DNA from 4 places in the Vibrio japonicus genome. Region 3 is predicted to be linked to each of the others. Evidence: predicted binding sites of a transcription regulator. Region 3 holds the regulator's gene; each other region holds the start of a gene.
The links. The regulator CRP, encoded in region 3, controls carbon source genes, mostly activating them, when cyclic AMP is high. The targets are predictions, from matches to a motif close to TGTGANNNNNNTCACA.
Positions count from the first base shown of each region.

Region 1: the regulator CRP is predicted to act here: its motif matches at 5,988-6,003, upstream of pyrG (CTP synthase).
Region 2: the regulator CRP is predicted to act here: its motif matches at 1,999-2,014, upstream of deoD (purine-nucleoside phosphorylase).
Region 4: the regulator CRP is predicted to act here: its motif matches at 1,851-1,866, upstream of cdd (cytidine deaminase).

Region 1 covers NZ_CP102096.1:490,162-498,297, forward strand. Annotated here, with positions in the region: gene barA (two-component sensor histidine kinase BarA) at 1-1,211, opposite strand, end outside; gene rlmD (23S rRNA (uracil(1939)-C(5))-methyltransferase RlmD) at 1,382-2,701, shown strand; gene relA (GTP diphosphokinase) at 2,773-4,992, shown strand; gene mazG (nucleoside triphosphate pyrophosphohydrolase) at 5,067-5,858, shown strand; gene pyrG (CTP synthase) at 6,089-7,729, shown strand; gene eno (phosphopyruvate hydratase) at 7,808-8,136, shown strand, end outside.
Region 2 covers NZ_CP102097.1:686,772-694,907, forward strand. Annotated here, with positions in the region: gene phrB (deoxyribodipyrimidine photo-lyase) at 1-37, opposite strand, end outside; gene NP165_RS16290 (MerR family transcriptional regulator) at 37-837, opposite strand; gene NP165_RS16295 (YbgA family protein) at 827-1,777, opposite strand; gene deoD (purine-nucleoside phosphorylase) at 2,118-2,828, shown strand; gene NP165_RS16305 (lactate dehydrogenase) at 2,889-4,358, shown strand; gene NP165_RS16310 (hypothetical protein) at 4,481-5,965, shown strand; gene NP165_RS16315 (GGDEF domain-containing protein) at 5,946-7,526, shown strand; gene NP165_RS16320 (IS630 family transposase) at 8,011-8,136, shown strand, end outside.
Region 3 covers NZ_CP102096.1:2,536,712-2,544,847, forward strand. Annotated here, with positions in the region: gene kefB (glutathione-regulated potassium-efflux system protein KefB) at 1-414, opposite strand, end outside; gene kefG (glutathione-regulated potassium-efflux system ancillary protein KefG) at 398-988, opposite strand; gene NP165_RS12065 (ABC transporter ATP-binding protein) at 1,156-3,078, shown strand; gene NP165_RS12070 (TIGR02444 family protein) at 3,075-3,557, shown strand; gene NP165_RS12075 (hydrolase) at 3,566-4,543, shown strand; gene NP165_RS12080 (YheU family protein) at 4,575-4,793, shown strand; gene NP165_RS12085 (phosphoribulokinase) at 4,869-5,738, shown strand; gene crp (cAMP-activated global transcriptional regulator CRP) at 5,982-6,614, shown strand; gene NP165_RS12095 (DUF1338 domain-containing protein) at 6,779-7,570, opposite strand; gene astD (succinylglutamate-semialdehyde dehydrogenase) at 7,689-8,136, opposite strand, start outside.
Region 4 covers NZ_CP102096.1:1,520,172-1,528,307, forward strand. Annotated here, with positions in the region: gene sbcB (exodeoxyribonuclease I) at 1-587, shown strand, start outside; gene NP165_RS07215 (CidA/LrgA family protein) at 722-1,087, shown strand; gene NP165_RS07220 (LrgB family protein) at 1,087-1,764, shown strand; gene cdd (cytidine deaminase) at 2,025-2,912, shown strand; gene purT (formate-dependent phosphoribosylglycinamide formyltransferase) at 3,143-4,318, shown strand; gene NP165_RS07235 (thiopurine S-methyltransferase) at 4,379-5,026, opposite strand; gene NP165_RS07240 (RelA/SpoT domain-containing protein) at 5,368-6,141, shown strand; gene NP165_RS07245 (sporulation protein) at 6,225-6,968, opposite strand; gene hutC (histidine utilization transcriptional repressor HutC) at 7,164-7,874, shown strand; gene hutI (imidazolonepropionase) at 7,989-8,136, shown strand, end outside.

The sequences.
Region 1 (8,136 bases), 740 kb from region 3:
AGGGAGTCGCCAACTAAGCCCACTGGAATCTTAGGATCGATCTTAAGTGTCAGCTCTAACCCTTTTTCATGGGCGCTGGTGGCTTGTAAGATGACCACTTCTTCTAGAGATTCTTGGAAATCGAAAGGAATGTTTTCGAGAGCAAGTTTACCGGCTTCGAGTTTAGAAAAGTCTAAAATATCGTTGATGATATTGAGTAAGTTCTTCGCCGACTTTTCAATGGTTTGTAAGTAATCTGTTTGGCTATCTGTAAGCTGGGTTTTCAGAAGCTGTCGGGTAAAACCGATGACGCCGTTGAGCGGAGTGCGCAGTTCATGAGACATGTTTGCTAAGAATTCAGACTTCACGCGTGCTGCTTCCTGTGCGCGTTTCTTTGCAATGTCCAGCTCTACGTTCTGAATCTCTAACTGCTCTAAGGTTTCCCGTAGGTCAGAGGTCGCTTGGTCAATACTGTGCTGCATTTCGACATGGTATTCAGACAGCGATACCGCCATCGCATTGATGCCGTTTTTTAAAGAGTCCAGCTCACCGTGCATTTTTCCTTCGATACGAACGCCTAAATGACCTCGACGAATCCTATCAACCATGCTCTTCATATGCGAAATAGGACGAGTCACGTCATACATTAAGCGATAAGCGAACACGCCAGCTAAACCTAAGCCGACAAACAGAACGAGTACAGCGGAAAATACTTCCTGATACTGTTGCAATCGCAAGGATGACAGATCCAATTCAATGGAGACATAACCAAGAGCAGGGGTGTTTTCAGAATTTTGATCCGTTGCCATAAGCCCTGACTCCGCGATGACAGGCGCACGCAGAATCAGCGTATTATCGCTTTGCGATGACTTGACGAGTAAAGGAATCGGTTCATTCTTCGGAAAGGTCAACGACTCAAAGTTTGGGTGAAAGTTAGAGGTAACAAACAGCTCATGTTTGTAGTCGAATACCGCGATACTGCGTACAAACTTAGAATTTTTTCGGTGTGCATAGCTGATAATGCGACGTACCGACTCTCGACTATTCTTTTTTAATCCCTCTTCACTGGCGATAGCTAAAGGTTCGACTATATTCAGTCCTGAATTAACGACTTGCGTTTCTAAATCGTGATAGCGATTAAAGGAGAAAAACGCACTTAAAAGTAATCCGATAATCAGCGTCGGTGCGAGGGTGAGGGTAATAACGCGGGCACGTAAGCCATATCTTGTCATTATTGTCTAAACATCGTGGTGTGGATATGGGAAAATAGTCGCAATATAAGATGAGACTGCCGAATCGTTAAGCATAATCAACTCGGCCGTGTCAGACAATGATTCAGGCACAAAAGGTGGAGCCTGAACAAAAATTACAGCACTTAAGCATTAACAAATAGGCACAGAGCATGGCGCGTTTTTTCCAACCGAAGAAGAAAACTCAACTCAATACAAAGCATCAATCCGTACAGGTAGAAAAACTCGATCACCATGGTGCTGGCATTGCCTATCAGAATAAAAAGCCCGTTTTTATTGAAGGGGCCTTGCCAGGTGAGCAAGTGCTGATTCAATTAGTCGAGAGCAAAAGCAAGTTTGCCCGTGCGAATCTGATTAAAATTCAAAAGCCGAGTGAGCAGCGTATAGAACCATTTTGTCCACATTATAACGAGTGTGGTGGTTGTAATATGCAGCATCTTGATATTGAAAATCAGCGCGAATACAAACAGCAAACGCTGAGCCAGCTCATGAGAAAATTTGCGGGGCAAACGGCGGAGTTGGATGCGCCAATGACTGGTGAAGAACGAGGCTATCGCAGACGGGCTCGGATCAGCTTACATGTTGATAAGAAGAGTAAGCAGCTACAGTTTGGTTTTCGTAAGAAGCAAAGCAAAGAGATCGTTAATGTCACGCATTGTCCGGTATTAGCGCCAGAGCTCGAGCAACTGATGCAGCCATTGTATGAGCTACTTAAAGGCTTTGCCCATCAGGATGGGTTAGGCCATGTCGAGTTGGTCAAAGCTGATAACACACGCATCATCGTTTTGCGTCATTCTAAGGCGCTTAAAAATGACGACCACAAGGCACTGGTTGAATTTGCTCAATCTAACCAAGCCTCACTTTACCTGATGCCAAAAAGCGAACAATTGGATTTAGTGGAAGGTGAGCAAGGACATTACCTAGAAGCGGGAGTCACGATTCCATTCGAACCAAATAACTTTATCCAAGTGAATCAACAGGTGAATGCCAGTATGGTTAAACAAGCGATGGAGTGGTTAAAGCTAGAAGAAAACGACCGCGTACTAGACCTATTTTGTGGATTGGGGAATTTTAGTTTGCCAATTGCAAAGCAAGTTCAAAGCGTTGTCGGTGTTGAAGGTGTTGACGCCATGGTCGACAAGGCGACAGCAAACGCCAAGCTAAATAACCTAAGTAACGCCCAATTCTATCAGGCGAATTTGGAAGATGACATTTCTGGTCAGCTCTGGGCGAGCGAAAAGTTTGATAAAGTATTGCTTGATCCCGCGCGTGCAGGAGCGAGTGGGATTGTCGAGCAGCTTTCTGGACTTGGCACAGTCAGGATCGTTTATGTTTCCTGTAATCCTGCTACTCTAGCGAGAGACTCGCAAAGCTTGCTGAGCCAAGGATTTAAATTGCAGAAATTAGGCATGTTGGACATGTTCCCACATACCAGCCATTTAGAATCGATGGCACTTTTTGTTAAGGATTAAACTTATCTCTCTCATGTAAGTCTTACACGAGATAAGCGAAAGATAAAAAATAAAAAACTAGGACGAAAAAGATGGTTGCGGTTAGAAGCGCACATTTGAATCAAGATGAACAGTTTGAGCTAGATAAATGGATCGCTAGTCTAAATCAAGATGCTAAGGTCGCGGCGCGCCTCAAAGAGGTGTACCTCCACTGCGAAACCATTTTAAAAGATAGTGAACAGGGCCCACTGCTGTTGTGGCGTGGTCGAGAGATGATCGAAATTCTAATCACCCTCTCGATGGATAAAGCAACGCTGGTGGCGGCTCTGTTGTTCCCTCTTGTTTCAGGTGGTGCATACCCTCGAGATAAATTTGAGGAAGATTTTGGCAAAGAAACCATTAAGTTAATTGATGGTGTCGAAGAGATGGCCGCTCTAGGTCAACTGAACGTCACCATGGAAGGAAGCGCTGCTTCGGCGCAAGTGGACAATGTTCGCCGTATGCTTCTTGCGATGGTGGATGACTTCCGTTGTGTGATCATCAAGTTGGCAGAGCGAATCTGTAACTTAATTGAAGTTAAGCAAGCACCGGATGAAGTTCGCCGAGCCGCAGCAAAAGAGTGTGCCAATATTTATGCGCCACTTGCCAACCGCTTAGGCATTGGTCAGTTAAAGTGGGAGATTGAAGATTACGCTTTCCGCTACCAGCACCCTGACACCTACAAACAGATTGCAAAACAGCTGTCTGAACGACGCATCGTTCGCGAAAAGTACATCAAAGACTTTGTTGATGACTTATCGAAAGAAATGAAAGAGTCTGGTATTAACGCCGAGGTGAGTGGCCGTCCAAAACATATTTACAGCATCTGGCGTAAAATGCGCAAAAAAGGGCTAGCATTCGATGAGCTTTTTGATGTGCGTGCAGTCAGAATTATCGCTGACAAATTGCAAGATTGTTATGCTGCTCTAGGTGCCGTTCACACCAAATACAAACACCTTCCAAGTGAATTTGACGACTATGTCGCGAACCCGAAACCGAACGGTTATCAGTCTATTCATACAGTTATACTCGGGCCTGAAGGCAAAACCATAGAAATTCAAATCCGAACTAAGCAAATGCATGAAGACTCGGAGTTGGGTGTGGCTGCGCACTGGAAATACAAAGAAGGTGGCGCTGGTCGCAGTGGTTACGATGAGAAAATCACTTGGCTGCGTAAGCTACTGGATTGGCAAGAAGAGATGTCCGATTCTGGCGAAATGCTGGATGAAGTTCGTAGCCAAGTCTTTGATGACCGTGTTTACGCCTTTACGCCTCGTGGTGATGTTGTTGACTTGCCGATGGGCGCAACACCGCTCGACTTTGCGTACCACATCCACTCTGAAGTTGGCCACCGTTGTATAGGTGCTAAAGTTGGAGGACGAATCGTACCATTCACCCATAAATTGCACATGGGCGATCAGGTAGAGATCATTACCTCAAAAGAGCCGAATCCATCTCGTGACTGGCTCAACCCATCGTTGGGCTTTGTACTCTCAGGTCGTGCGCGGGCAAAAATTAACGCATGGTTCCGTAAGCAATCACGAGAGAAGAACCTAGAAGCGGGTCGTGAGATTCTGGAAGCAGAGCTAGCCAAGATTGGCGCAACGCTAAAAGATGCAGAGCAATACGCGCTGAAACGTTTCAACGTGAATACACCTGATGAATTGTACGTGGGTGTTGGCAGCGGTGACTTGCGTATTAACCAGATCATCAACCACATCAACGCGTTGGTAAACAAACCGACTGCGGAAGAGGAAGATCAGCAGGCGCTGGAAAAACTGCAAGAAGCAGAAAGTAAAGCACCTGCGCAGAGTCGTCCGAAGAAAGACGCGGTTGTTGTTGAAGGGGTCGATAACTTGATGACGCACCTAGCGCGTTGTTGTCAGCCTATCCCGGGAGATGAGATTTGTGGTTATATCACACAAGGTCGGGGTATCTCTGTACACCGAGCGGACTGTGAGCAGCTAGAAGAGCTTCGTCATCATGCAGCAGAGCGTATCATTGATACTGTTTGGGGCAGTGGATTTGTAGGATCTTACATCCTAACTGTCCGCGTTGAAGCAATGGAACGCGGTGGTTTGTTAAAAGACATCACGACATTGTTTGCCAACGAGAAAATCAAAGTCACCAGTATGAAGAGCCGAGTGGACTACCGCAAACAGCTTGCGATAATGGACTTTGACCTAGAGGTCACGAACATTGAAGTTCTAAGCAGAATCACTGCTCGTGTGGAACAAATCAAAGATGTCGTTAGGGTCAAACGCTTAGGCTAACCTTCGCGTAGCATTGGTTATTTTAAGGCGAGTAGTGTTTAGCTGCTCGCCTTTTTTATAAAGGAAAAAGTTAAATGAATCATCCAATTGAGCAGTTAGAAAAGATTATGTCAGCGCTGCGTGACCCGGAAAGTGGGTGTCCTTGGGATCTAAAACAGAGTTTCGACACGATTGTGCCTCATACGATAGAAGAAACCTACGAAGTGGTCGACGCGATTCAAAACCGAGACTGGCCTAATTTAAAAGAAGAATTGGGTGACTTACTGTTCCAAGTGATCTTTTATAGCCAATTGGCAAAGGAGCAGGGCCTATTTGATTTCTCTGAGGTCGTCGAAACGGTCAATGAAAAACTAACGCGTCGTCACCCGCATGTTTTTTCCGATATTGAGTTTGATAACGACGAGCAGATTCATGCGAACTGGGAGGCAGAGAAAGCCAAAGAGAAAGCGAAGGTAGGCAAAAAAGAAGAAAGTATTCTAGACTCAATACCAAATTCTCTGCCAGCACTTTCCCGTGCCACAAAGATCCAGAAGAAATGCGCGAAATACGGTTTTGACTGGGATTCTTTAGGGCCAGTAGTGGAAAAAGTTCAGGAGGAAATCGAAGAGGTGATGGAAGAAGCGCTTCAAGTCTCTCCACAAGAAAGCAAAATTGAGCTAGAGCTTGGAGATTTGTTGTTTGCCACCGTTAACTTAGCACGTCATCTCGGTAAAGATCCTGAAGTAGCTTTGAGTAAGGCGAATATTAAATTTTCGAATCGTTTCAGGCAGGTAGAAGCCAAAGTGGCGAATTCGGGAAGAGAGTTAACCCAATGCTCGCTGAATGAACTTGATGAGTATTGGAATCAGGTGAAGCGAGAAGAGTAAGAGAAGATCAGATAGAGTCTAAATATAAGGCAATATAGATGGTTTGAGACAAATGTGACTCAGAACGCAAATACGCTGTCCGCTTTATCTTTGCACAGTTTGATTTGAAGCAAAAAATAAAAAAGGCAGTGTGATAGATTTCACGTTGTGGCGGTTAGGGTCTTCTGGTATATTTTTCTCCCGTCCAGATGAAAATCCATTTCCCTCATTCAACCAATTTCAGGTTAAACATGACGACAAATTACATTTTTGTTACTGGTGGGGTTGTATCCTCTCTAGGTAAAGGTATTGCAGCAGCATCTCTTGCAGCTATTCTAGAAGCTCGTGGTCTTAAAGTGACTATGATGAAGCTTGACCCTTACATCAACGTTGATCCAGGCACAATGAGCCCGACTCAGCATGGTGAAGTGTTCGTTACGGAAGATGGCGCAGAGACTGACCTAGACCTTGGTCACTATGAGCGCTTTATCCGTACCAAGATGACCAAGCGTAACAACTTTACAGCAGGTCGTGTTTACGCCGACGTACTTCGTAAAGAACGTCGTGGTGACTACCTAGGTGCAACTATTCAGGTAATCCCTCACATCACTAATGCTATCAAAGACCGAGTTATTGCTGGTTCTGAAGGCCACGATATCGCGATCGTTGAAGTAGGTGGCACTGTCGGTGATATCGAATCACTACCATTTATGGAAGCGATTCGTCAGCTTGCGGTAGAACTTGGTCGTGAACGTGCAATGTTCATGCACCTGACTCTAGTTCCTTACCTAGCAGCGGCTGGCGAAGTAAAAACTAAGCCAACTCAACACTCTGTAAAAGAGCTGCTATCTATCGGTATTCAGCCAGATATTCTAGTTTGTCGTAGTGATCGCATGATTCCAGCGAACGAGCGTAAGAAAATTGCTCTATTCTGTAATGTTCCAGAAAAAGCTGTAATCTCAATGAAGGATGTGGATTCAATCTACAAGATCCCTCAACTTATTAAGGCTCAAGGTCTGGATGATCTTGTTTGTGCACGCTTTGGCATTACTGCACCTGAAGCTAACCTGTCTGAATGGGAACAAGTTATCTACGAAGAAGCTAACCCAACAGGCGACGTAACCATAGGTATGGTAGGTAAGTACATTGAACTGCCAGATGCATACAAATCTGTAAACGAAGCGCTTAAGCACGCAGGCCTTAAAAACCGTTTGAATGTGACCATCAAGTACGTTGACTCTCAAGATGTTGAGTCAAAAGGTGATGAGATGTTCAAAGGTCTAGACGCTATTCTAGTTCCAGGTGGCTTCGGCGATCGTGGCGTTGAAGGTAAGATTCTTGCGGCGAAATACGCGCGTGAGAACAACATCCCTTACCTTGGCATCTGTCTAGGCATGCAAGTTGCCCTAATTGAATACGCGCGTAACGTTGCGGGTATGGAAGGTGCACATTCAACAGAATTTAACAAAGAGACCAAGTTCCCTGTAGTAGGCTTGATCACTGAATGGGTTGACGAAACAGGCGCAGTTGAAGAGCGTACTGAGACGTCTGACCTAGGTGGTACGATGCGTCTTGGTTCTCAACTATGTCATCTTGAAAAAGGTACTAAAGCACGTGAACTGTACGGCAGCGCGACTATCCATGAGCGTCACCGTCACCGTTACGAGGTGAACAATGTGCTTCGTCCGCAAATCGAAAAAGCTGGTCTGAAAGTATCTGGCCTATCTGCGGACAAGAAGCTAGTGGAAATGATTGAGAACCCAGCTCACCCATGGTTTGTAGCGGCTCAGTTCCACCCAGAGTTCACCTCGACACCTCGCGATGGTCACCCACTGTTCGCAGGTTTTGTTAAGGCAGCAGGCCAATACTCACGCGGCGAATTCGAGAAGTAAAAAGGATATGGGCAGTGGCGAAGGTTGTGCCGCTGCCTTTTAAATTTGACATTTATATTTGAACGAGAGGAAACACTAATGTCTAAGATCGTTAAAGTTCTAGGTCGTGAAATCATCGACTCACGTGGTAACCCAACAGTAGAAGCTGAAGTTCACCTAGAAGGCGGTTTCGTTGGTATGGCGGCAGCACCATCTGGCGCTTCAACTGGTTCTCGCGAAGCTCTTGAGCTACGTGACGGTGACAAAGCACGTTTCCTAGGTAAAGGTGTTCTTAAAGCTGTTGAAGCTGTTAACGGTGCAATCGCTGAAGCACTAGTTGGCAAAGACGCTAAAGACCAAGCTGCAATCGATGCAGTAATGATCGAACTAGACGGCACTGAAAACAAATCTAAATTCGGTGCGAACGC
Region 2 (8,136 bases), on a different replicon from region 3:
CGACACGCAAATCGCGCCGTAGCCATACCAGATTCATCACGAGCTCCTCGTTAGCTCGAGAACGTCTGATAAGATGACATTTCCTGTGTAAGAAGCGCGTAACTGCTCAATGGCACTCTTTTGCACTTCCGTGACAGGTTTTGGACTGTATACCGCAATAGAGTCATACGCATCAGACAACTCCAAGTCGTTAAGTCCAGAGATGTCTTCAATACCATCCATGATGGCGACATTCCAACCTTTTGCTGAAAATTGAGCAGCCCACAGTCGGCTAGAAATATCCCTGTTGTTAGCATAACTAATAAGTAAGCACTTACCTGCTCTGGCTGCTTTGTTTTCTGATTCAATGATCGACTCTAATCGTGGAATCAACAAGCTCATAAACAGGCTTTCCTGCAGTATTTTCTGATTGCGCTTCACCATTGAGATTGCATTTTTTACCGGAGTAATAAACTGCTGCTCAACCACCTCTAATGGATACTCTTTCAGTACGGTATTGATGATTGATTCGGCTTTAGCCTTGCGCAGCATCGCCAGCGCTTCTAACATCACCTCAACATCTTCAAGCTTCTCTACCCCAGTGCTCTGAGCTTCCTCTGGTAAGAGGTTACCTTCCAACAACGCTTTAACCTTACCAATCGAGACGCCTTTACTGAGCCAACTTTGGATCTCTTCAATACGAGTAATATCTTCTTCACGATACAGTCGGTGGCCTTTTTCCGTTCTCTGCGGCTTGATCAAATTGTAACGGCGCTGCCATGCTCTTAACGTCACTGGCTTCACACCCGTTATTTCCGATACTTCTCTAATGGCGTACAGCTTCTTGTCACAATCCATAACGTAAACGTAACTCCTGTGGGTAAGGTTCTAAAAATTTTTGTTGCTCTAAGTATCCGTCAGGATGAGTAGCTAAGTAGTGTTTAATAAGAGTTAAGGGTGCGAGCAAAGGAAGCACGCCAACACGGTAGTCGTCGATAACATTCCTTAATTCTGCTTTCTCTTTTTTACCTAAATAGCGTTTAAAGTAACCTTGGATATGCATAAGCACATTGGTATTGTTCTTTCGACTGGCTCTGTGAGACATAGCGCGCATCAGCCCAGTACGGTACAAATCATAAAAATGGTCTAGTTCGTATTCTTTAATGTTGGCAACTAGCCTGCCCAACTCTCTGTATGACGTCGGATGATGGGCCATCAAGGTGAGCTTATAGCGCGAATGGAAAGCGACGATATTCCCTCGAGCCACATCCTTCCCGACACTCTGGTAAAAATCATGTAAAGTAAAAACGCGAGTAATAAAATTTTCTTTTAGCACTGGGTCATTGAGCCTGCCATCTTCCTCAACAGGCAACCATGGCATTTGCTGAAGCAGTTCATTCGTGTATAAGCCAACTCCCGTATTATCTGCCCCAGATCGCTTATAGACCTTCACTCGTTCCATGCCACAAGTCGGAGATTTAGCACAGACAATATACCCGCACAACTGAGCATCCGTGAGCTCTGCCACTTTTGCCCGCGAGTAATCCAACATGGCATCGGTGTGATCTTTTGTTGCGTCTTTCGTTTCTACAAGCGCAATGCGCTCTTCGTTTGAAATTAATCGTATTGTTGGTCTTGGAACAGGCATCCCCATCCCAACCTCTGGACATACCGATACAAACTCAAAGTAAGGTGAAAGTTCTTTAGTCACAAACTTGCTGATCTTATGCCCTGAATCGAAACGTACTTTCTCACCCAATACGCAGGCGCTGATGCCAATCTTAATCTCTCTGTTCATACTAAACTCCGCTTATCACCAAGTTGTTGTACGTAAATTTACCTTGTATAAGTTTTAGCACAATAACCATTGTTGTACAAAATTAATTTCTGTACAATGCAATATTCTGTACTCAGTAAAATCAGATTTATCAAAGCAACCGATTGTCCGAATCGATTGCTTTACCACTTTCAACAGAAAACGTTATCAAGATATAAAGCTGCCATGTGATAGGGTGTTTTTGTGACATACTTCTCACGGATAGTTCGTATTGCTAGCTAGTATTGCCTCAACAGATTATTGAGAATCAACAAAATTAGTAATCAGAAATTGATTGACTAATAAACTTGGAGTAACAATTATGGCAACCCCACATATTAACGCTCAACCGGGTGATTTCGCAGAAACTGTACTAATGCCAGGCGACCCTCTACGCGCTAAGTACATTGCAGAGACATTCCTAGAAGATGTAAAACAAGTTTGTGATGTTCGTAACATGTTTGGCTTTACTGGCACATACAAAGGCCAGCGCATTTCAGTCATGGGCCACGGTATGGGTATCCCATCGGCTTGTATCTACGTTCATGAGCTAATTGCTGAGTACGGCGTTAAAAACGTCATTCGCGTGGGCAGCTGTGGCGCAGTACGTGACGACGTAAATCTAATGGACGTTGTAATCGGCATGGGTGCGTCAACAGACTCTAAAGTTAACCGTATTCGTTTTAGCAACCACGATTTCGCTGCGATTGCTGACTACGGTCTACTAGAAACAGCCGTCAACCAAGCACGCGCGCAAAACGTTCCTGTAAAAGTTGGTAACGTATTCTCAGCAGACCTTTTCTACACACCAGAAGCAGACATCTTCGAGAAGATGGAAAAACTAGGCATCCTAGGTGTTGATATGGAAGCAGCAGGTATCTACGGCGTTGCAGCTGACCTAGGTGCAAAAGCACTGACTATCTTGACGGTATCTGACCACATCATCCGCGGTGAAAAACTTAGCTCAGAAGAGCGTCAAAAGTCATTCAACGACATGATGAAAGTTGCGCTTGAAACTGCAGTCAACATCTAAAATCGCAATACCTTGCTGCCAGGCATCCCTGGCAGCCTTAATACCCCGAGGGGGAAAATCGTGACATCTGGCGAATTGCCAAAGGAAGCTGACGGGTTACAGCTCAACTTTTGTAAAACATTGGCGTGTGACAACTTTGGATTGAGTGATGCACATCGATACGTTGTGCAACATGCTAACCCCAAGCGACCTGCGATGGTTTGTCGGGAATGTGGCGCTTTCCCCCCTCTACTTAACAATCGGGAAGTTCTGAACGAGCTTCACCGCCTTAGGCATCTGCACAGTGATGGACTTCCTGCATGTCGGAATACCGACTGTACGAACTTTGGTTTATCAGTGCACACTCACAAGCATCTTTACCACTCTTTTGGCTTCAGTGGTGATCGTCAGCGCTACCGATGTAAATGTTGTCAATCTACGTTTGTAGATAAATGGTCTGGTGCCAACAAAAAGCAACAACTTCAAGAAAACCTACTTGGCTTGCTCTTTATGGGGTACTCCGTGAGAGAGATTTGCCGCAAATTAGAGATCAACCCAAAGACGTTTTATGATCATCTTGACCACATAGCAAGTCGATGCAGACGTCAGCTTGCCATGTTTGATGCTCGATGGGTCAACCATGCAAATCAGTATGAGCTCGCCTCCCACTACACGCAGTTACAACCTAAAAGCAATAACGGTGTTCTGTGGATCGTCACAGGGGAAGCTCAAAGCGGGTACATTCTTTGTCAGCATGTCAATTACGCGAGTGACGAAGAGCCTACAGGTAGCATCGATCACGATCCTTATCAGTATCCTTCTCGATTTGTTTCTCGTGAGCACTCTTCCGAAGCAAACATGCCCGTTCCTGAGCCGTCATCAATCCTCAAAGAACGTATCGACCAGAAGTACCAAACCATTTTGGCCCGTGGTAACGTTGAAGACCCTATGGGAAATCTTTCGGTTTTTAACTACCCATCCAAAGGTGCGCTGATTCGTCCACCTTACACGTCATATGCACACTTCCTACACGTTCTCGACATGTGTAAGAAAGACAAGCAAATCTCCATCTACTTACCGCAAGATCCTGTGTTACGCTCCGCTGCATTGAGTGTTTGCCTACCTCGTATCAAGTCAAAAACGGTCGACTTAATGTACGTAGAAGAAGACAAAGCTTGGACACTTTTTAACGACTCGGACAAAATTGATATCGTCCATATGGGCTGGTGGCGAGATCGTTGGGCGATCGTAACCAATAATGGTTCGTCAAAAGGTATCTGTTACCTTGCTGGCGAACACAATCAGCCTGAATTATGGTTAAAGCAAGCCTCCTTAAAAAAAGTAGCTTTCTACCAACAGAGATTCCAAAATCTGTTCAAAAGTTTCATTGATGAACCACGCCGTAAGCTTCGTCCGGGTGGATTGCTACCACTTCTCGATATTTTTCGCGCGTGGCACAATTTGTGTTATCAGGACAAAAATGGGCTTACCGCTGCACAAAACCTAGGGTTAACGCAATCCCCGCTGACACTACGCGACCTGCTTTCGTAGCCCAGTATGTGACGACTGCCCGTAAAAATCAGGTGTTTTCGCGCTTTTTATAGTGTTGAAAGCATCACTATTCTTATAATGCATGAGCAGAAAGAGCATCATCGCGTTAAGAGATTGATTCATTGGATAAAAGCCACAAACAAATCGCAATAGAGATAGAGCAACTTAAATCTCGAGCAGACTCAGAACCCAACGCCGCGTTAATAGCCGCAAAGAAATGTGCGACTCGTTCGGCACAGGCCTGCTATCCAGAAGGTGAAGTTCAGTGCTTTGTCATTATGTCGCGATGTTTGTGGAACGAAATGGACTACCGTCAAGGTTTAAAGCTCATAAAAAAAGCGCTCGCTAAACTAAACTCGTTAGATACCGATGACTTTTTGCCAGAAATCCTCCATCTCCATGCTTTGCACTATTGGGGACAGGCCAAATATTACTCTGCACAGCAATTCTGGATTAATGCTTTAGAACAGTCTGCACTCGTTGGTGAAACTGAATGCCAGATAGAAGCGTTGATCGGGCTTGGTAATATTTGGCGAATTACACGAGAGTTCGAGTTAGCAAAACACACACATGAATTGGCAGCCACTGTCGCCAACCACAACCGTATTAATTCTTTAGAGGGTAAAGCAAGAATTTTACTGGCGTGGGATCACTACTTACTCAACAACTTTGTCGATATGCTCTCTACTCTTGATGGTGCAGCAGAAGTGCTAAAAGACCATCACGACTCCACTTTGCAAGCCGAAATTTGGTATTTTCGTGGTTTAGCCTTGCTTGGGTTAGAACGAGTTGAAGATGCCGACGCAGCAACGGAAAAAACGCACTCTTTAGCAATCAAACATGACTTAGCCTGGGTAAAGGCGCAATCATACATTAGCCGATCACGCTTGGAGCTCTTACGTAAAAATCCGAAAAAAGCGACCGAACTTCTAAACAACGCTGAACAGCTAGCAACAACCTTTGATAACGGAGAATTACTCTCTCAAATTTGTTATCAACAATCGGTTGTTGCAGAAGAGTGTAACGATAGCCAAGCCGCACTGCTCGCGTTTAAAAATTACCGTAAGTACTCAATAAGCATGCTGCGTGAACAAACGGAAAAAGTGAGTGGAGACAAAGCAAAGACGTCAAAACGCCAGATGGAACAACGAGCGCGTAAACTCATCAATCGTATTAGAGCGCAGCATGAATTCGATTCTGATAAGCCACTGTCTAAACTCGTATCTGAGATCTATTGGTGGGAGCAATTAGTTCTCTTCAAAACAGAGCTCAAGCAGTCCAACTATTCCGTCATCGTGATTCAACACAACGATCCGTGCTACTTGGAGGTGTGCGCAGAGCTTACACATGCGCTTTGCAACCAGAAAGACATTCTATCTCGCTTAAGCTCAGACAGACTAGGGCTACTTTTGGCAGACAAAGGGGAAGCAGCGGAAAACATTTATCGCATATTATGTAGCATGATAGAAAACTATCCTTGGCAACGTAAAGGATTGAATAAACCGCTACCTAGAGTGAGTTTACAAGATATTCTTTCTTTCCCATTCACTTTAGAACAACTCGACGAAGCGCAGCAGGAAAAGCACAATGGAAGCATTACTCAATAAGATCTCCGACTCAGGGTTAGATGCTTCCGCTGTCTCCGCTCAGGAAGCGTTGGCGTTTTGGGAGAACGTGCGTCAAAACATTGCATCAACCCCCCAAGAAGAAGCGCAGTGCCTTATCATCAGCTCGACATATAACAGTGACCTAAAATCCCTAAAGTCCAGTATCGACGAACTAAAGCAAGCATTAGATCTACTTACTTTGCCAGGCGACGCTAAACTTATCCTTGAAATTAAAAACAGCATCGCTGAAAAACTGGTAGAAAGTGGTCAATACAGCCGCGCGTTAAACGAATACATTGACTCGTGCAACATTGCGGTTGAACACAGCTTTATCGATGAATACGTTTTCTCGGTTCTTGGTATGGGCAACCTGTGCGATACCTATGGCGAGCACAATCGAGCCCTGCGTTACTATCAAAAAATCGACAGTATCGATCATGCCATTACAAGCCGTGCCTTACGATTACGTTATAAACTGAATAAACTCGCTTGCTACATTGATCTAAACCGTTTGAGCGCCGGAAAAAACCTCATCCGAGAATGCGAAGAATTAAGTATTCTTGTCAGCGATAAAATCTTAACTGCCCAAGTTTTACTCTATCAAGCGAAAATACATCGCCTTGAAAGGAATCTAGACTTGGCAATGCAATCGCTTTGTGGAATTCAAAACGCATCAAGAAATGCGAACTCTACTTGGCTTTCAAATATGATTCGTATGGAACTTGCCTGCTTCCTGAGTGAGTTTAACAAGCCGCACTGGGCAAAGTTGTTATTAGAAGCAGCAGATAAACGGATCCAAGTATCTGGTCCACCTATTTTGAATTTAAAAGTCTGTGATACGTTAGCCGCTGTTTGCGAGCAACAAGAATCTTATCAAGACGCTTTAAACTACCAGAAGCGTGCCTATGATGCAGAGCACCTGCTGATCAAGCAAATACCAATTGGAGAGCTTGGGGCGAGCCAGTTAAGGCGCTTGTCACGTTTTGAGCCCCAACTGAAGCTCATTCTTTCTGAAATCGAAAACAAAGAGCTGAAAGAGACGACTGAAAATCAAAAGCATACCGTAGAGAAACTCCAACAAGATGTGTTCACCGATCCGCTGACACAACTGCATAATCGTCGATGGTTAGAAGCTAAGCTAAAAGACCTTCTTATAAACGAAGTGCAGTTCTCGCTTATGGTCATTGATATTGATCACTTCAAATCGATCAACGATGAATTGAGTCATTTAGTCGGTGACAAAGCCATTGTAAATGTTTCGTCTGAATTAGCCTCGTACTTTAATTTTCATGATGCATCATGCGTTCGATTCGGGGGAGAAGAGTTTCTTGTCATCCTTGAAAATACAGAAATAGAACAAGCGGAAGCGCACGCGGAGTCATTTAGAAAACAGATCTATAACTTTAATTGGCAAGATATCTTAGGCGAACGAGGGTTAACGATCAGCATTGGAATAACGCTGCATAAAGATGCCGAAAACACGCAACGTACGTTCTATCGAGCAGATAAAGCACTGTATCGAGCAAAAGCAAACGGCCGAAATCAGGTATGCACTGAGTGATCTCTCGCATAGTGAGATCGAGTCTGAATTCTATCTATCTGCTCTGCAGACACTACGTAATTGGATAAGAGCCATATATAATGGTTTTAATTAACACTACCCCAAGTTTTGATAGTGTGGTTCATACTAGCAAGGTATATCTGTCCTGCTGGTTCAAACCAATCCTAGCGAAAATCAAACCAACCTGCGCGTTTACTGGATCGTTAAGACACATCCAATGGTGAAATAGTGACTATCAATAAGCAGAGTAGTGGGTGGACAGATTCCATTACGGAGGGAGTTGCCAGAGAGGACTTTGAGGAGATCTGTCGTGTGTAAGTAGCACGGGCAAACATACGGCAATGCGGTGTGTTTGTTGACTCACTTCAAGATCCATTATTAGTGTCTGTTTTGAAAAAAGAGTATTGTCAAATTAACTTCTAATACCAATCTAAGAAAAAATATGATCTAATTTAAGGCCATTCAACAATAGAATGTATTCGCTATGGATAGCCTCAAGAATATTGATTTTAAAAAGCTCGCAAGCCAGCAGAAATCCATCCAGATGAAAATGAGATTGCTCGCACTTGCTCATTTCAAAGATGGACACTCTCGTACCCAAATCGCCAAG
Region 3 (8,136 bases):
CTCTTCAATCACCTTCAGTGCGATCGCGGTTGAGGAGAGCGCTAGCCCCATCCCAATCACCACACTGGTTTGCCAACTGGTTCCGACAAGGTAGGCCACACTCGCAAGGACTAGCGTCGTGATCACAACCTGCGCGCCCCCAAGCCCCAAAATCGGCCCCTTCATTTGCAGCAATTTTTTCGGATTCAATTCTAGACCGATCAGAAACAGGAGCAGCACTACGCCAAATTCGGCAAAATGGAGGATGGAGTTCACATCGCTGATTAGGCCAAGTCCCCAAGGACCAATGGCGACACCCGCCAGCAAATAGCCTAAAACCGATCCAAGCCCTAAGCGTTGAGCCAAAGGGACTGCAACAACAGCCGCCGTGAGAAAAATTACGCTACTTTGTAGAAAGTCACTTTCCATCGCCATGCTGACCTCCTACTGCTTCTTCATGAGTCAACGTAAGATTCATCAACCACTGGCGATATCCTTCTGCATGTTGATAGCGTTCCATTTCAGGCACTTTTCGCGCCCAGTACAGCACCAACGGCTCTATCCAATGCATCTGACAAAGGGCCGCGCTTAATTCGAAGGGTTGTAATATTTCAGACAGCGGGTAGCGGTTGTAACCCGCCTCACCAAACGCGTCCTCTCTACCCCCAGCGGTAATCACACTACGCCAGTATTTTCCTTTTAACGCATCACCAGAACCAAATGCAAAGCCCTTGCACAATACTCTGTCCATCCATTCTTTTAACAATGCCGGGCAAGAGTACATATAGAGGGGATGATGGAAGACAATGACATCATGCTTGGTGAGCAGGCTTTGCTCCGCTTTGACATCAATAAAAAAATCGGGATAACGTGCATAAAGATCGCGCACTGTGACATGATCAAGCGATTCGATCTTCTTGATCATCATTTGGTTAGCTACTGAACTATCTGGCTCGGGGTGAGCGTAAAGTACAAGTACCTTGGGCTTTTTTGATAGTCGTGTCTGCATTCCTTGGTCAGCAATCCTTCTTAATGATGTAGCTAAGCACACCTTAGATACAAATTTATCGTTATCAGATTGTTATACGTCTTTGTTACAGAGAATACAATGATCGACATTTAATCTTAATCCCCCTACTATTCGACGCGATATGAGCAAAGATAAAGCACAAGACTATGATTACCTTTTCTGACATCCAGCTTCTTCGTGGCGGTAAACCACTTCTGGACCAAACCTCTGCAACCATCCATCCCGGCGATAAAATGGGTCTGGTAGGCAAAAACGGGTGTGGTAAATCCACTCTCTTCGCCTTAATCAAAGACGAACTCTCGGTTGATGCGGGTAACTTTAGTAAGCCTGCGCATTGGGAATTAGCCTGGGTAGCTCAGGAAACACCTGCATTAGAGCGAAGTGCGTTGGAATATGTCATTGATGGAGATCGAGAGTATCGCGCTTTAGAAAATCAATTAGCACAAGCTGAACATGACGACAACGGAACCTTGGTGGCTGAGCTTCACGGCAAAATTGAAACCATCGGTGGTTATAGCATTCGCGCACGTGCAGCCGAGCTATTAGACGGCCTTGGTTTTAGCCAGGAACAGATGAGCTGGAGCCTCACGCAGTTTTCCGGTGGTTGGCGTATGCGCCTGAACTTGGCTCAAGCCCTACTTTGTCGCTCTGACTTACTTTTACTCGACGAACCGACCAACCACTTGGATCTGGATGCCGTCATGTGGCTGGAGCGTTGGCTACAAAACTATCCGGGTACGTTAGTCTTGATCTCGCACGACCGAGATTTCCTTGATCCGATCGTCGGGCGCATCATTCATATCGAAAACCAGCAACTTAACGAGTACACGGGTAACTATTCATCGTTTGAAGAACAGCGTGCTCAGAAGTTAATCCTTCAACAAGCGCAGTTCCAGAAGCAACAGAAACAGATGGCGCACATGCAAAGCTACATCGACCGTTTCCGCTATAAAGCTTCGAAAGCACGTCAGGCACAGAGCCGTATTAAAGCGCTTGAGCGAATGGAAAAAGTGCTGCCTGCGCAGTTTGATAACCCATTTAGCTTTGAATTCCGTGAGCCAGACGCCCTGCCTAACCCAATCATCATGATGGATGAGGTGTCAGCTGGCTATGGTGACAACCTGATCCTAGAGAAGATTCGCCTAAACCTTGTTCCTGGCAGCCGCATTGGTTTGCTGGGTCGCAACGGCGCGGGTAAATCAACCTTAATCAAATTGCTTTCAGGTGAACTGAACGCACAAGGCGGTGAGCTGACCTATTCGCAAGGCGTAAAAATCGGCTACTTTGCACAGCACCAATTAGAAACACTGCATCCGGAAGAAACGCCTTTACAGCACATGATGCAAATTGCGCCGAAACATACCGAGCAACAACTACGCGACTATTTGGGTAGCTTCGGATTCCAAGGCGACAAAGCGCTAGAAAAAGTCGCACCCTTCTCGGGCGGCGAAAAAGCCCGTTTGGTACTGGCACTGATCGTTTGGCAAAAACCGAACCTATTGCTGCTCGACGAACCGACCAACCACCTTGATCTGGATATGCGTCAGGCTTTGACGTTCGCACTGCAAACCTTTGAAGGTGCCATGGTGATTGTCTCGCACGATCGATACCTACTGCGTGCAACAACCGATGATCTCTATTTAGTCCACGATCACCAAGTTGCCCCATTTGATGGCGATCTTAATGATTACTACAAGTGGTTAACAGAGCAGCAAAAAGTCCAACGTCGAGAAGCTCAAGCATCACTACCGGAAAAGAATAACGCCAATAGTGCTACTGCAAAAAAAGAGCTGAAGCGTCGCGAAGCGGATTTCCGTAAACAGACCGCGCCAATTCGCAAAACGCTGACAAAACTTGAAGAAAAAATGGATAAGTTAGGCTCTACTCTCGCAGAGGCAGAAGCACAATTATCAAATAACTCACTGTATGATGCGGAAAATAAGACTAAACTTAATCAAGTGTTAGCTGTGCAGGCGAATAGCAAAAGCGAACTTGAAGACGTAGAAATGGAATGGATGGCTCTCCAAGAAGAGCTTGAAAAGATGGAGCAGGAGTTCAATAGCCAATGAATCCAGAACACGTAACAATTTCACTCTCATTAGAAAGGCTATGGCAATTTAGCTTGCAGTACTACAGTACGCGGGGAGTGAAAGACGCGTGTCTGAATCTACAAAATCAGTTCAAAGGCAATGTAAACCTGCTGCTGCTTCTCAAATGGCTAGATGAGCAGCAGGTGTGCTTCAAAGATAAAGATTGGCTGCAAGTGGAAGAGTGCTTAGGGCGCTCTGAAGCACTGCTGCATAGCTACCGAGACATTCGACGCAAACTTAAAGTGCATGTTCCTGATGCACTTTATCGAGAGTCGCTTCAATTTGAGCTTCAGCTAGAAAGGCGTCAACAGTCAGATTTGGTGGCGTGCATCAATGCCATCGAGCTAAAACACAATATCGGTGAACCTTTGGCGCTTCGCTATTGCCGTCAGCTGGGTGCCGAACACCTATACTCTTCTGTGTTTTCTAATCCAATGGACCATATCGTTAACATGTAGGATCGACTATGACCCAATTTGTTGCAGCAACAGGGTTAACGAACCCGCACCTACAAACGCTCGCCCCCCGCTTTATTCGCAAGAAAGCCTTGTTTGAGCCTGTTTGGCAAACGCTCTCAACACCAGACAATGATTTTCTTGATTTAGCCTGGAGTGAAGATTGGCGCACTGAACAAGCCCAAAGCAAACCCATTTTTGTGCTGTTCCATGGCCTCGAAGGTTGTTTTTATAGCCCTTACGCGAACGGCCTGATGCATGCATTTGCTAAAGATGGCTGGTTATCTGTCATGATGCATTTTCGCGGCTGTAGCGGAAAACCCAATAACTTAGCAAGAGCCTATCATTCTGGTGAAGTGGAAGACGCTCGCTTTTTTCTAGAGTATCTGGATGACCTTTTTCCAAATCAAAATAAAGTCGCAGTTGGTATCTCTTTAGGTGGCAATATGCTGGCAAATTACTTAGCTCAGTATAATGCCAAGCCCCTGTTAAACGCGGCCACGATTGTCTCAGCTCCCCTCGATCTTTCGGCTTGTTCACAGCGTATAGAGCAAGGTTTCTCTAAGCTCTACAAATCCTATCTGCTTTCTTCACTGAAGAAAAATGCACTACGGAAGCATCATTTATTGAAAGGTGAGTTGGACCTCTCATACAACAGCATCAAACGTGTTACTAAGCTTTATGAGTTTGATGATTTAATCACGGCCCCGTTGCACGGATTTAAAGATGCTGATGACTATTACCAGAGATGCTCTGGGATTCACCGCTTAAAAGACATTACTCTACCGACCCAAATCATACACGCCAAAGACGACCCATTCATGACGGATGCGGTGATCCCTAAATATGTTCTTCCAGACAACATTGATTACCGGTTGTTTGAGCAAGGCGGACATGTGGGTTTTGTCTCTGGCAGTGCCTTAAAGCCAAGGTTCTGGCTTGAAGAAGCGCTACCGGCCTACTATGAATGCCTGTCAGTTTCGGCATAATACGCGCTCGTCATAAAATTCAGAGGTATTTATGATTATTCCATGGCAACAAATAGCGCCAGACACGTTAGAGAATCTCATCAAAGAGTTTGTCCTGCGCGAAGGGACGGACTATGGAGAACACGAAGTCTCCTTGCAAAATAAGGTTGACCAGATCAAAGCCCAGCTCGAATCGGGTGAAGCCGTGGTGGTGTTCTCCGAACTCCATGAAACCGTTGATATTCAACTAAGGCGACACTTTAAAGAATAGTGTGCAGTGACGTGACCCTAAAGCGTGTTATAGTGGTTTTAATTACAGGTAAGTAACTAACAGACAAGGTTTGTCATGTCAGCAAAACACCCTATTATCGCGGTAACAGGTTCATCTGGTGCCGGTACTACTACGACATCTGAAGCTTTCCGAAAAATGTTCAACATGATGGACGTTAAGCCCGCATGGGTTGAAGGTGACAGCTTCCATCGCTTTACTCGACCAGAAATGGACATAGAGATACGTAAAGCCCGAGACCAAGGGCGGCATATTAGCTATTTTGGACCTCAGGCTAACGACTTCCCCGCATTGGCTGAATTCTTTCGTCAGTATGGCTACGACGGAACCGGACAAGTGCGCCGTTACCTTCATACCTTTGATGAAGCCGTACCGTACAATCAAATGCCCGGAACGTTTACTCCTTGGCAGGAGCTCCCTGAAAACTCTGATGTACTCTTTTACGAAGGGCTTCACGGCGGTGTGGTTGATGGTGACGTCAACGTATCACAGCACGTCGATTTTTTGATTGGTATGGTGCCGATTGTTAACCTAGAGTGGATTCAGAAGTTCGTTCGCGATACGCGTGACCGAGGTCACTCCCGAGAGGCCGTTATGGACTCTATCGTGCGTTCTATGGATGACTACCTCAACTACATTACGCCACAATTTTCTCGGACTCATATTAACTTTCAGCGCGTACCGACTGTCGATACCTCTAACCCGCTAAACGCCAAAGGCATCCCAAGCCTAGATGAAAGCTTCGTGGTCATTCGACTACGCGGTATAACCAACGTGGACTACCCATATCTGCTCGCCATGATAGATGGCTCTTTCATGTCTCGGCATAACACCTTGGTTGTCCCTGGAGGCAAGATGAGCTTTGCGATGGAACTGATTGTCAGACCTATCCTTCAGCAACTCATCGAAACGGGTAAAATTGGCTAAGCGACGTTTCTAAAGCACGATTACTTTTCATACCGTGATCATGTGCACAATTTTGTTTAGGAAATCAGCATGTGTACCCGATTAAAGTCAAGAAATCAGCTTAGAAAAAGGATACTATTTGAAACCGAAACACAAGATAGCTTGCAGCACTTATCAAGTGCTCTTATCCTAGTAAGTCCTAATTTAAGGCTTAGCTAAAACATGGAAAGCGGCAAGCGTACCCTGCAGAGGAAGTGAGATATTATGGTTCTAGGTAAACCTCAAACCGACCCAACATTAGAGTGGTTCCTTTCACACTGTCATATTCATAAGTACCCATCAAAAAGCACGCTGATCCACGCGGGCGAGAAAGCAGAAACTTTGTACTACATTGTTAAAGGTTCTGTTGCAGTACTTATCAAAGACGAAGAAGGTAAGGAAATGATTCTTTCTTACCTAAACCAAGGCGACTTTATCGGTGAACTTGGTCTGTTCGAAGAAGATCAAGAACGTACAGCATGGGTTCGTGCAAAATCTCCTTGTGAAGTCGCGGAAATCTCTTTCAAGAAATTCCGTCAGCTAATTCAAGTTAACCCAGACATTTTGATGCGCCTATCGGCACAGATGGCAAGTCGTCTTCAGGTGACGAGCCAGAAAGTGGGTGACCTAGCGTTCCTAGACGTAACAGGCCGTATCGCTCAAACTCTACTGAACCTAGCAAAACAACCTGATGCGATGACGCACCCAGACGGTATGCAAATCAAGATCACTCGTCAGGAAATTGGACAGATCGTTGGCTGTTCTCGTGAGACAGTAGGCCGTATCCTGAAAATGCTTGAAGAGCAGAACCTAATTTCTGCGCACGGTAAGACAATCGTTGTTTACGGTACTCGTTAATCTCTGATTAACCGAGCAAGAATATAAAAGCCACCAAATGCAAATTTGGTGGCTTTTTCTTTATCCGCCTTCTAAAGAAGGGGGCGACGCCATAACTAAGGCTCGATAGAAGCTATGACGTCTTAAGAACTTGGGTAAGTAACCCTTATTACCAGAGACGTTTGTTAACCGTTGGTGCTTTCGAAGATTTTGTCTGCTGATGCCGCGACAAATCCAGGATAAAGCTCGCCGTTACTCATTGGGTAACGCTTAGCAAACTCGTAAAAGCCGCCCGGTACGATCTCAGTGCCTTCTGTGAACTGTACTGGCACTTTATCTGCCATCGTCGACGATTGCTCTAATAGCACTTCCGGTGAGCCTTTCACTTCGCCACCGAATTCGTTGATATCAAACCCAGCTTGACGAAGGTGATCATTCACCTCTTTGACTTCAGCAAAAGCGTTCAGTTGATTCACACTCACTGTAAAGTGGTTTGCACCGTAACCATGCGCTGCCAGCCATGATGCATATTCGCTCTCTTTTGCCAGAATTTGATAATCGGCAAAGCTAAGATCCCATAAGCGTCCGCCATACAGGAACTCGTGACCTTTTAGCTTATCGGTGTCCAATTGCTCAACGAGCTTAGCTACGATCGCTTGCAGTTCCTCAGAACACTCGTTGACTTTGAGCTCACTGATGAACACTTTTGGCTGTTTCGGATCTGGGTGCTCAAAGTGTTTTGCGACCAGTTTTTTACTTTCAAACTCGTAATCGCCACAAGGCTTATAACCTGCGTCAAGAAACGGTTGAGCTAACGTCGCGATACCCAAAGGCGCTACGTTAAATGTACGTAGAGCGATGTGGTCATTGATCAGTGGTTCATCTTCCTGAAGCAGTTGGTGTACTTGTTCTGCAGAGGGACATAAGCGTTGAATATAGTCATTCCATAACGACTGGAATAAAACATCTGGCGTCATAACGCCTCCTTGTTAAAGGTTGTTTACGGTTATTGGATTATAAAAAAGGCCATCTAATCGACTTGTCCAGAGAATCAATCAGATAGCCTCAAACCTGTGACGTTCTATTTCTTAGTTCTTACAGCTCTACACCCGGGCTTAGCGTCGCTGGAAGCAACGTCTCGCCGCCTTCCATTGAAGCCATTGGGTAGGCACAGTAATCCGCCGCATAGTAAGCACTTGGACGTAAGTTACCTGAAGCGCCCGGACCACCAAATGGTGCATCGCCGCTCGCACCCGTCAACTGACGGTTACGGTTCACAATACCTGCACGGATATGGTCAACGAAGTAATCCCACTCGCTGTCGTCTGTTGATACTAGACCAGCCGATAGACCAAAACGTGTGTCGTTTGCGAGTTCAACCGCCTTATCCAAGCCTTGGTAACGCACAACCTGAAGCAGTGGGCCGAAGTATTCTTCATCTGGCAGATCGGCAATTGGTGTAACGTCGATGATGCCCGGAGTGACAAACGCCGCTTCGCCGCCTTTTGCTTCCAACAAGCTTACTGCACCTAGGCTTTGTAGG
Region 4 (8,136 bases), 1.0 Mb from region 3:
GCCTATACACCAAGCACAGCGATCTGGACGAAGGTGAATTGCCTGTACCTGTTAAACTGGTTCACTTAAACAAGTGCCCTATTCTTGCCCCAGCTAAAACCCTGACCGCTGAGAATGCCGAGAAAATCGGTATCGATCGTGAGCAGTGCTTGAAGAACCTAGCAATACTGCGCCAGAACCCAGAGATTCGAGAGAAGCTAATCGGTCTCTACAGCATCGAACGCGAATACGAAAGCAACGATGATGTCGATACGCAGCTATATGACGGCTTTTTCTCCCCAGCAGACAAAGCGTCTATGGATATTATTCGCGAAACTGATCCAAACAATCTGGCGGCGCTAGATATTTCATTCAATGATCAGCGAATAGCACCACTCTTGTTCCGCTACCGTGCGCGACATTTCCCGCTCACACTAGATGAACATGAACAACAAAAATGGGCGAACCACTGCCGTGAATACTTCGAAAGTCGTATTGAAGATTACATGCTTAATTTGGAAAACTTAGTTCACGATTATGAGAGTGATGAAAAGAAGCTCGCTATTTTAAAATCGGTGTACCAATACGTACAAAAGCTAGTATCTTAATCATCAAACGCCTGCAGCCTACTGAGCCTTAACTCATTAAATAAACAAAAAGAGAGTAAGGCTCTAAACACCCTCAATTGGACCTTACGTTGTGAAAAATCAACGTATTTTTAATATTTGGACGACAACAACCTATGGCTAAAACTCTGCTTAAATACGTCGTATCTTTGGGGCTCATTGTCTTGTGCCTCATAGCAGGCATCAACTTACAACACCTTTTAGATACCTCAATCCCTGGAAGCATCATCGGTATGCTGATTCTATTTGCTTTAATGGTCAGTGGACTCGTTTCATCTGAATGGGTGAAAAGTGGCGCGACGCTACTCATCCGCTATATGGTGCTTTTATTTGTACCCATCAGTGTCGGTTTAATGGATCACTTTGATCTTCTCTTTGCTAATGCTCTCCCTATCTTAGCCAGTGCGATTGGCGGCACCTTATTGGTACTCGTCGCGCTAGGTCTGGTTTTGGATAGAATCTTAAAAGGAGGTGTAAAATAATGTGGTTACTAACGACTGTTGCTGTGTTTCTTGCCGCCCGCTGGTTATGCCAAAGGTTCAACTCTCCGCTAATGAATCCGCTCATCATCAGCCTACTAGTATTAATCCCTCTTTTAACCTATCTAAAGGTTCCTTTTGAAACTTACTATGCCGCAAACCAATGGCTAAACTACCTGTTGCAACCCGCCGTTGTGGCACTCGCCTATCCACTTTATGAGCAGTTCCCGCAGATACGAGCCAACTGGCGTATTATTGCCTTAGCTTGCGGTGTGGGAAGCGCAATGTCGATGCTCACCTCCAGTGTTATTGCCGTTTATATGCAGGCCGACATTACTCTGGTCGCCAGTTTATTAGGTAAATCGGTAACAACACCGATCGCCATGGAAGTCTCTAGTCATCTTGGTGGTGAGCCAGCCATCGCAGCCATTTTGGTTCTAACTGTGGGTTTGTTTGGCGCGATTGTCGCTTACCCTATCTACAATCTACTGAATATTACTCACCCAATCGCGAAAGGATTAACGATGGGGACGGTGTCCCATGCACTCGGTACAGCCGCTTGTGCAGAGCGAGACGGGCAAGACGCCGCATTCAGTTCGTTGGCGCTCGTTTTATGTGGTGTTATTACCTCTATCTTGGCACCATCATTCTTTGCTTTTGCTGTTTGGTTATCCGCTTAAAGACACAAAACAAGTGGCTATCGCCGTTAGACGAATTACGTTATTCGGCGTAGCTCACTCTATTTGATTATGTAATCGATATCATGTGTGAGCTCACTCTAACTATGAAATATGAAATTTAATTGCATTATTTAATGTGATCAAAGCCACAGTATTGTTTTGTGCTTACCATAAAATGAAATACCAGTATCGAGGTGGATTCACAGAAACTGTCAAGGATTCGCCAACGGTATCACTACATGTTTACACAAGGATCCAACATGAGAAGCCGCATTGAACAAGCGCTATCAGAAACGCCAAGCAACCTTGCAGAGTACTTATCGCCTATTTTGCTTGCCGACGACTTTGACGCGACTCTTTCTCCTGAGCAATTTAAAGAGTTACTCTCTATTTCTGGTCTACCGGATGATGAATTGCGCGTAGCACTGCTGCCTTTTGCTGCCGCCTATTCTTACGCACCAATATCCAACTTTTATGTAGGCGCGATTGTTCGTGGTTTATCTGGCCGACTTTACTTCGGTGCAAATGTCGAAATTTTGGGCGCGCAACTTGGGCAAACGGTCCACGCAGAGCAATCCGCCATTAGTCATGCATGGATGAAGGGTGAAGAAGGCATTTCAGATATCACCATTAACTTCAGCCCTTGTGGTCACTGCCGCCAGTTTATGAATGAGCTAACCACAGCACAAAGTCTGATCGTTCAATTGCCGCAACGCGATGAAATGACGCTACAAGAGTATTTACCGGAGTCCTTTGGTCCTGCTGATTTGGGTATCGAGTCTGGTTTAATGACACACGTGGATCATGGCAAAACCACTGAAGAATCCGATCAACTCGTCTTAGATGCACTGAAAGGCTTAAACAAAAGCCACGCACCGTACACGCACAATTTAAGCGGTGTAAGCATCAAAACCAAACAAGGCAAAGTGTATTTAGGCGCGTATGCAGAAAACGCGGCCTTCAACCCAAGCCTTCCTCCACTGCAAGTCGCACTCATTCAACTGCTTATGGATGGGAAGTCTTTAGATGCGATAGACACTGTTGCTCTGGCAGAAATGGCCGACGGTAGCATCAGCCACCTTGCGGACACTCAGGCCACCCTTGAAGCAATCAATCCAGACATTCCACTTGCTTATTTAGCCGTCTAAGATTCAAACCAGCGAGATTATTACGAAAAGTCCTGTTGAACAACGGGACTTTTTCTTATCAACATCAACTCATATATCAGCAATCCCCTTGCAAAAAATACGCTTATTTACATCCCGATGTTCTAAGCGACACATTTGCATTTCTAATTTTGCGCAAACGTTTGCTTTTGCCGTTTTAATCAGTATGATCTGGCCCGTATTCAATATCTGCGCTAATGAAAAGGTAAAATATGTTTGGTTCGGCTACTCGTAAAAATGCAACACGTGTTCTGCTTCTGGGCTCTGGTGAATTGGGTAAAGAAGTGGCTATAGAATGTCAACGCCTTGGCTTAGAAGTCATCGCGTGTGATAGATATGACTTCGCGCCTGCCATGCAAGTGGCGCACCGCAGCTACACATTAGACATGTTGGATGGTGACGCGCTGCAAGCAATCATCGAAAAAGAACAACCCGATTATGTCGTACCTGAAATCGAAGCCATTGCTACAGACAAGCTGGTTGAGCTTGAAGCACAAGGTTTAAATGTTGTTCCAACAGCGAAAGCGACCAAACTCACCATGAACCGTGAAGGTATTCGTAGACTGGCAGCAGAAGAGTTGCAACTTACTACCTCACCTTACCGCTTTGCAGACAACTACGCTGACTTTACCTCTGCAATCGAAGAAGTAGGCATCCCTTGCGTTTGTAAGCCTGTCATGAGTTCTTCAGGCAAAGGCCAAAGCGTCATTAAAACTGCAGATGATGTCGAAAAAGCATGGAATTATGCGCAAGAAGGCGGCAGAACTGGCGCAGGTCGCGTTATCGTAGAAGGCTTTATCGACTTTGACTACGAAATTACGCTGCTAACGGTTCGAGCTGTTGACGGCATTCATTTCTGTGCGCCGATTGGGCATCGTCAAGAAGATGGTGACTACCGTGAGTCTTGGCAGCCACAAGTAATGTCAGATGCGGCACTACAAGCGGCTCAGGATGCAGCAGGTAAAGTGGTTAACGCACTAGGCGGTTACGGTATCTTTGGTGTGGAACTGTTCGTAAAAGGCGATACTGTTATCTTCAACGAAGTATCCCCTCGCCCGCACGATACTGGTTTAGTCACTCTGATGTCGCAAGATAGCTCTGAATTCGCGCTGCATGTCCGCGCATTTACTGGCTTGCCAATATCTGGAATTACTCAATACGGCCCAGCCGCTTCTGCTGTGATTCTTGGTCAAGGGACGTCAGAAGATATTCGTTTTGAAGGGATGGAACTGGCATTGGCGCAGCCGCAGACTCAGTTACGTTTGTTTGGTAAGCCGGATATCGACGGTCGCCGCCGACTTGGCGTTGCCATTACTCGCCGTGAATCCATCGAACAAGCAGTAGCTGACGCAGTCAATAGCGCTGGAAAAGTAAAAGTGCTCTACTGATCGCCAAACTGCCGCACAAAAAAGGCTTGGTCATTCCAAGCCTTTTTCATCGTCAGCGGATTATGATTCAATGAGATACACTTCTTCAGCGAATCGCGATAATCCTTTTTTGGCTATTTTCGGATGTTGTTCATCCGCTTCATCTCGATTCAGCCTAGTGATTTTAAACTCACCAAACAGACGATTCACTTCCTGCTCTGTAACAGCAAATGGAGGACCAGACATCTCTTCCTGAATATAATCCAGCGTGACCAAAAGAATTCGGCCTCCCGGTTTCAGCAACGACTTAATGCGAAATGCATATTCCTCACGCATCACTTCAGGCAACGCAACCAAAGCAGCGCGATCATAAATAATATCGGCGGACTGAACTGGCGCGGTAAAGAAATCACCCGCATAAATCGATAGCTCATCAAACTGATAGAGTTCATGTTGCCCATTAATCGATGTCACCATTGGCGTATAAAAATGCTCAGCAAAGAAGGCTCGTACAGCAATTTTACTCAGCTCTACGCCTTGCACCTCTTCGTGTTTGGTGGCTAGCCAAATTAAGTCTTCAGATTTCCCGCAAAGCGGAACAAGCACTTTGTCTTCGTAGCTAGGATTGGTTTCTTTCCAATACTCGATGAGCAGAGGGTTCACATCCTCAAGGTGAAAACCAATCTGATTGCTTGCCCACTTTCCGTGCCAAAATTCTGGATCTCTCATACTATTCTCAGGTCTAACTTTAATATGCCATAGACTATACGAAAGCGGCGCTTATTGGTATCCCACGGCCATAACCAACTATTTTCACCTCAACGATATACCTTAACTCGCTATTCATAACGGGTTCAGATTGGCTCGCTATACTCATGAACATACGCCAAATAAGGATTCACGAAATACGATATTCGTTGATTGGGAGCTTGATCCAAGATTTGAAAAGTATGGGGAAAATCAAATTGGAATCTGACATTTAGCCCCCACTATCTAGTAAAGATAAGTAGGACTTAGTTGAAACCTTTTTCGACACCTTTTCTAAGTCACTGCGAATCTAAGGAGAGTGAATGAGCGTATTCCTAAGAACAACGGCACTCATGCTATTGATGCTCAGCCGTGCACCGGCTTTTGCCGCGATTCCAACTGCACCAGGTAGTGAGCAAAGCCGTTCCTCCAATCAAAATGAAGTCAGTTCTCAAGCGTTTAAGCACAACTTAAGTGGCTTATACGGAATAAAATCCACTTCCGCGACTCCAATTCAACCCTATTCTGACTTCGATATTCTCTACACTAAAGCACACCAAGCGCAGGCTGAACTAGAGACGCTATGCCAAAGTACCGCGCTTCTCACTTCAACCAATGCCTACTTTGCAGGTATAAAATCTGCAGACCGCGCAAGAGAAAAAATTACCCACAAGTTAAACGGTCAGCCTGAACGAATCACTGACTTAGCCAGAGCAACAATTGTTGCCAACGACATTGAAAGCCTGATGACGGTATACGAAGTACTTAGTCGAGAGACCACCATAGTGAACGTAAAAAATCGCTTCAAAAGCCCTAAAGCATCGGGGTACCGAGATCTTAACCTCCTCGTCCAACTTCCTAAAACGAAGCTCGTTGCTGAAGTTCAGATACATTTAAAAGCCATTGCAGATGTCAAAAATGGCGCAGAGCACGATTTTTATGAAAAGATCCAAACCATTGAAAGACGAGCAGCTTCGCAAAGCAGAGAGATGTCTGAGTTTGAAGTCGCCCAAATTCAGCAAATGCGCAACCAATCTAAAGCATTGTATCAAAAAGCCTGGCAGCCTTACTTAACCACGCACTTGAGTGCCGCTTAATTCTTTGGCTTCCAAACACAAAAAAGCGCCACAGGATCTAAGTGGCGCTCATTAATAGCTAATTATTCCAAACCGAGTTTAAACTACACAGATAGCACGCGATTCGCTGCGTTGCTGATTTCAGAGTCACTCGCGCCTAACGGAAGCGTGAAAGAAACGTATTGGTCACCACGCATGCTCATCGCGCGATCAACTTCCGCCAAACAATGCATTACCCCACCTTCAAGGATGAATGAAAGTTCGATTTCTTTCTTGTTTACAAAACCATTGTTGCGAAATTCAATTTCCTGATAACAACCAGATTTCGATGAGAAATTGCCACCACGAAGATAACCTTTTTCTACATCGGCTTTAACCATAGAAAAGCCAGCATTCTCTATTGCTGCGATCACTTTAGCCGCAACAGGCAGAGGCTTAACTTCAATAAAGTCTCGGTCTTTTGGATCAATAGCGAACTCAATATCCAGAGACGTTTCTATCCAAACATGGCACAGGTTTTTTAGCGCTTTAAGTGCGGTAATTGGCGTTTCATCATCCAGCTTTATTTCAAACGGTACTTGTTTATTCTCATTAGGCTGGATAGTGAATGGTTGAACGGCTTGTAACTTTCCAATAACAAAGTTTTGATAGCTCACACCGTTGTCGTTTTCTACCTTCATCTCTGTGCAGAGTTTCAAGTTGATCGCATCAATCTGTTGCGCTACATCGCCACCTTGAATATGAACAATCCCTTTAAGAGTCTCACCTTGAAACAGTGACATACTTTCTAATACAGTATCCACCTTCGCAGCACCAATTCCTAAAGAAGCCTTTAACTTACCAAACATTTTGTTTCCTTGTGACTAGGTTATTAGCACTCATCATTTAACGCGCTCAACACGAGATAGCAAGCCATTTCTCTATTTCGCTCGTTGAAATGTGGCGGACTCTCATATTCGGGTTATCTATGTTACCCGTACTTGAAAAATGGGAGTAAATGTATAACCATTTGTATAGTCAAATGTATTTTTTAGTTGAAAGCGATGAGTAACTCCCCTTTATATCTGCAAATAAAACAGTTCATTAACAAAAAAATTGAATCTGGCCAGTGGCCGGTAGGTCAACAGATCACAACAGAACTGGAGCTAACCAAGCAGTTTAATGTGAGTAGAATGACGGTCAACAAAGCAATTCGCGATTTGGTTTCAGAAGGCAAACTACAGCGAAAGCCACGGTTAGGCACGTTTGTATGTGCGCCTGAAGAAAAGGCCGAGTCCCCTCTTCTTGATATCCGCAACATTGCCGAAGAAGTATCCCAACGAGGTAAGAACTACTCGAGCAAAGTGGTGAAACAACTTGCTCTGCCAGCCGATGAGCGTATTGCAACGAAACTCGGGGTGATGCTCAACACACCTGTTTTCTATAGTGAAATCATCCACTTTGAAGACAAGTCACCGATTCAACTTGAGTTGCGATGGGTCAATTCCGCTTATGCTCCGAATTACCTAGAGCAAGATTTCACTCAGATTACGCCAAACCAATACCTATCCCAGAACTGCCCGTTGAGTGCCATTGAACATACTGTCGAGGCCATTATTGCAGATGCTCATATTCGTTCTTCCCTAGAGCTCAACGCAAATGAACCCTGCTTACTGCTAAACCGTAGAACATGGAGTCAAGATAAGCTGGTGAGTTCCGCATTACTCTACCATCCTGGCACTAAATACAAATTAAGCTCTAAGATTTTGCTCTGACTTAGAGCTTCACACTTCACAGCTGATCACATTTTTGCAACATCACGCTTGCACATTTGACTAACCTAAACCAATATTTGTATATACATTTAAACCTTTGTGGATTTAGACAGAATGAGTGACCCGAACAACACCCTAAAACCTTCCAACCAAGACATTGATTTGGTGCTGACAAACGCGCGCATCGTATCGATGACCAGCGGTGGTGAGGGCTATCAGGTATCTGAACCCACTCATATTCAAATCCATGAAGGGAAGATTG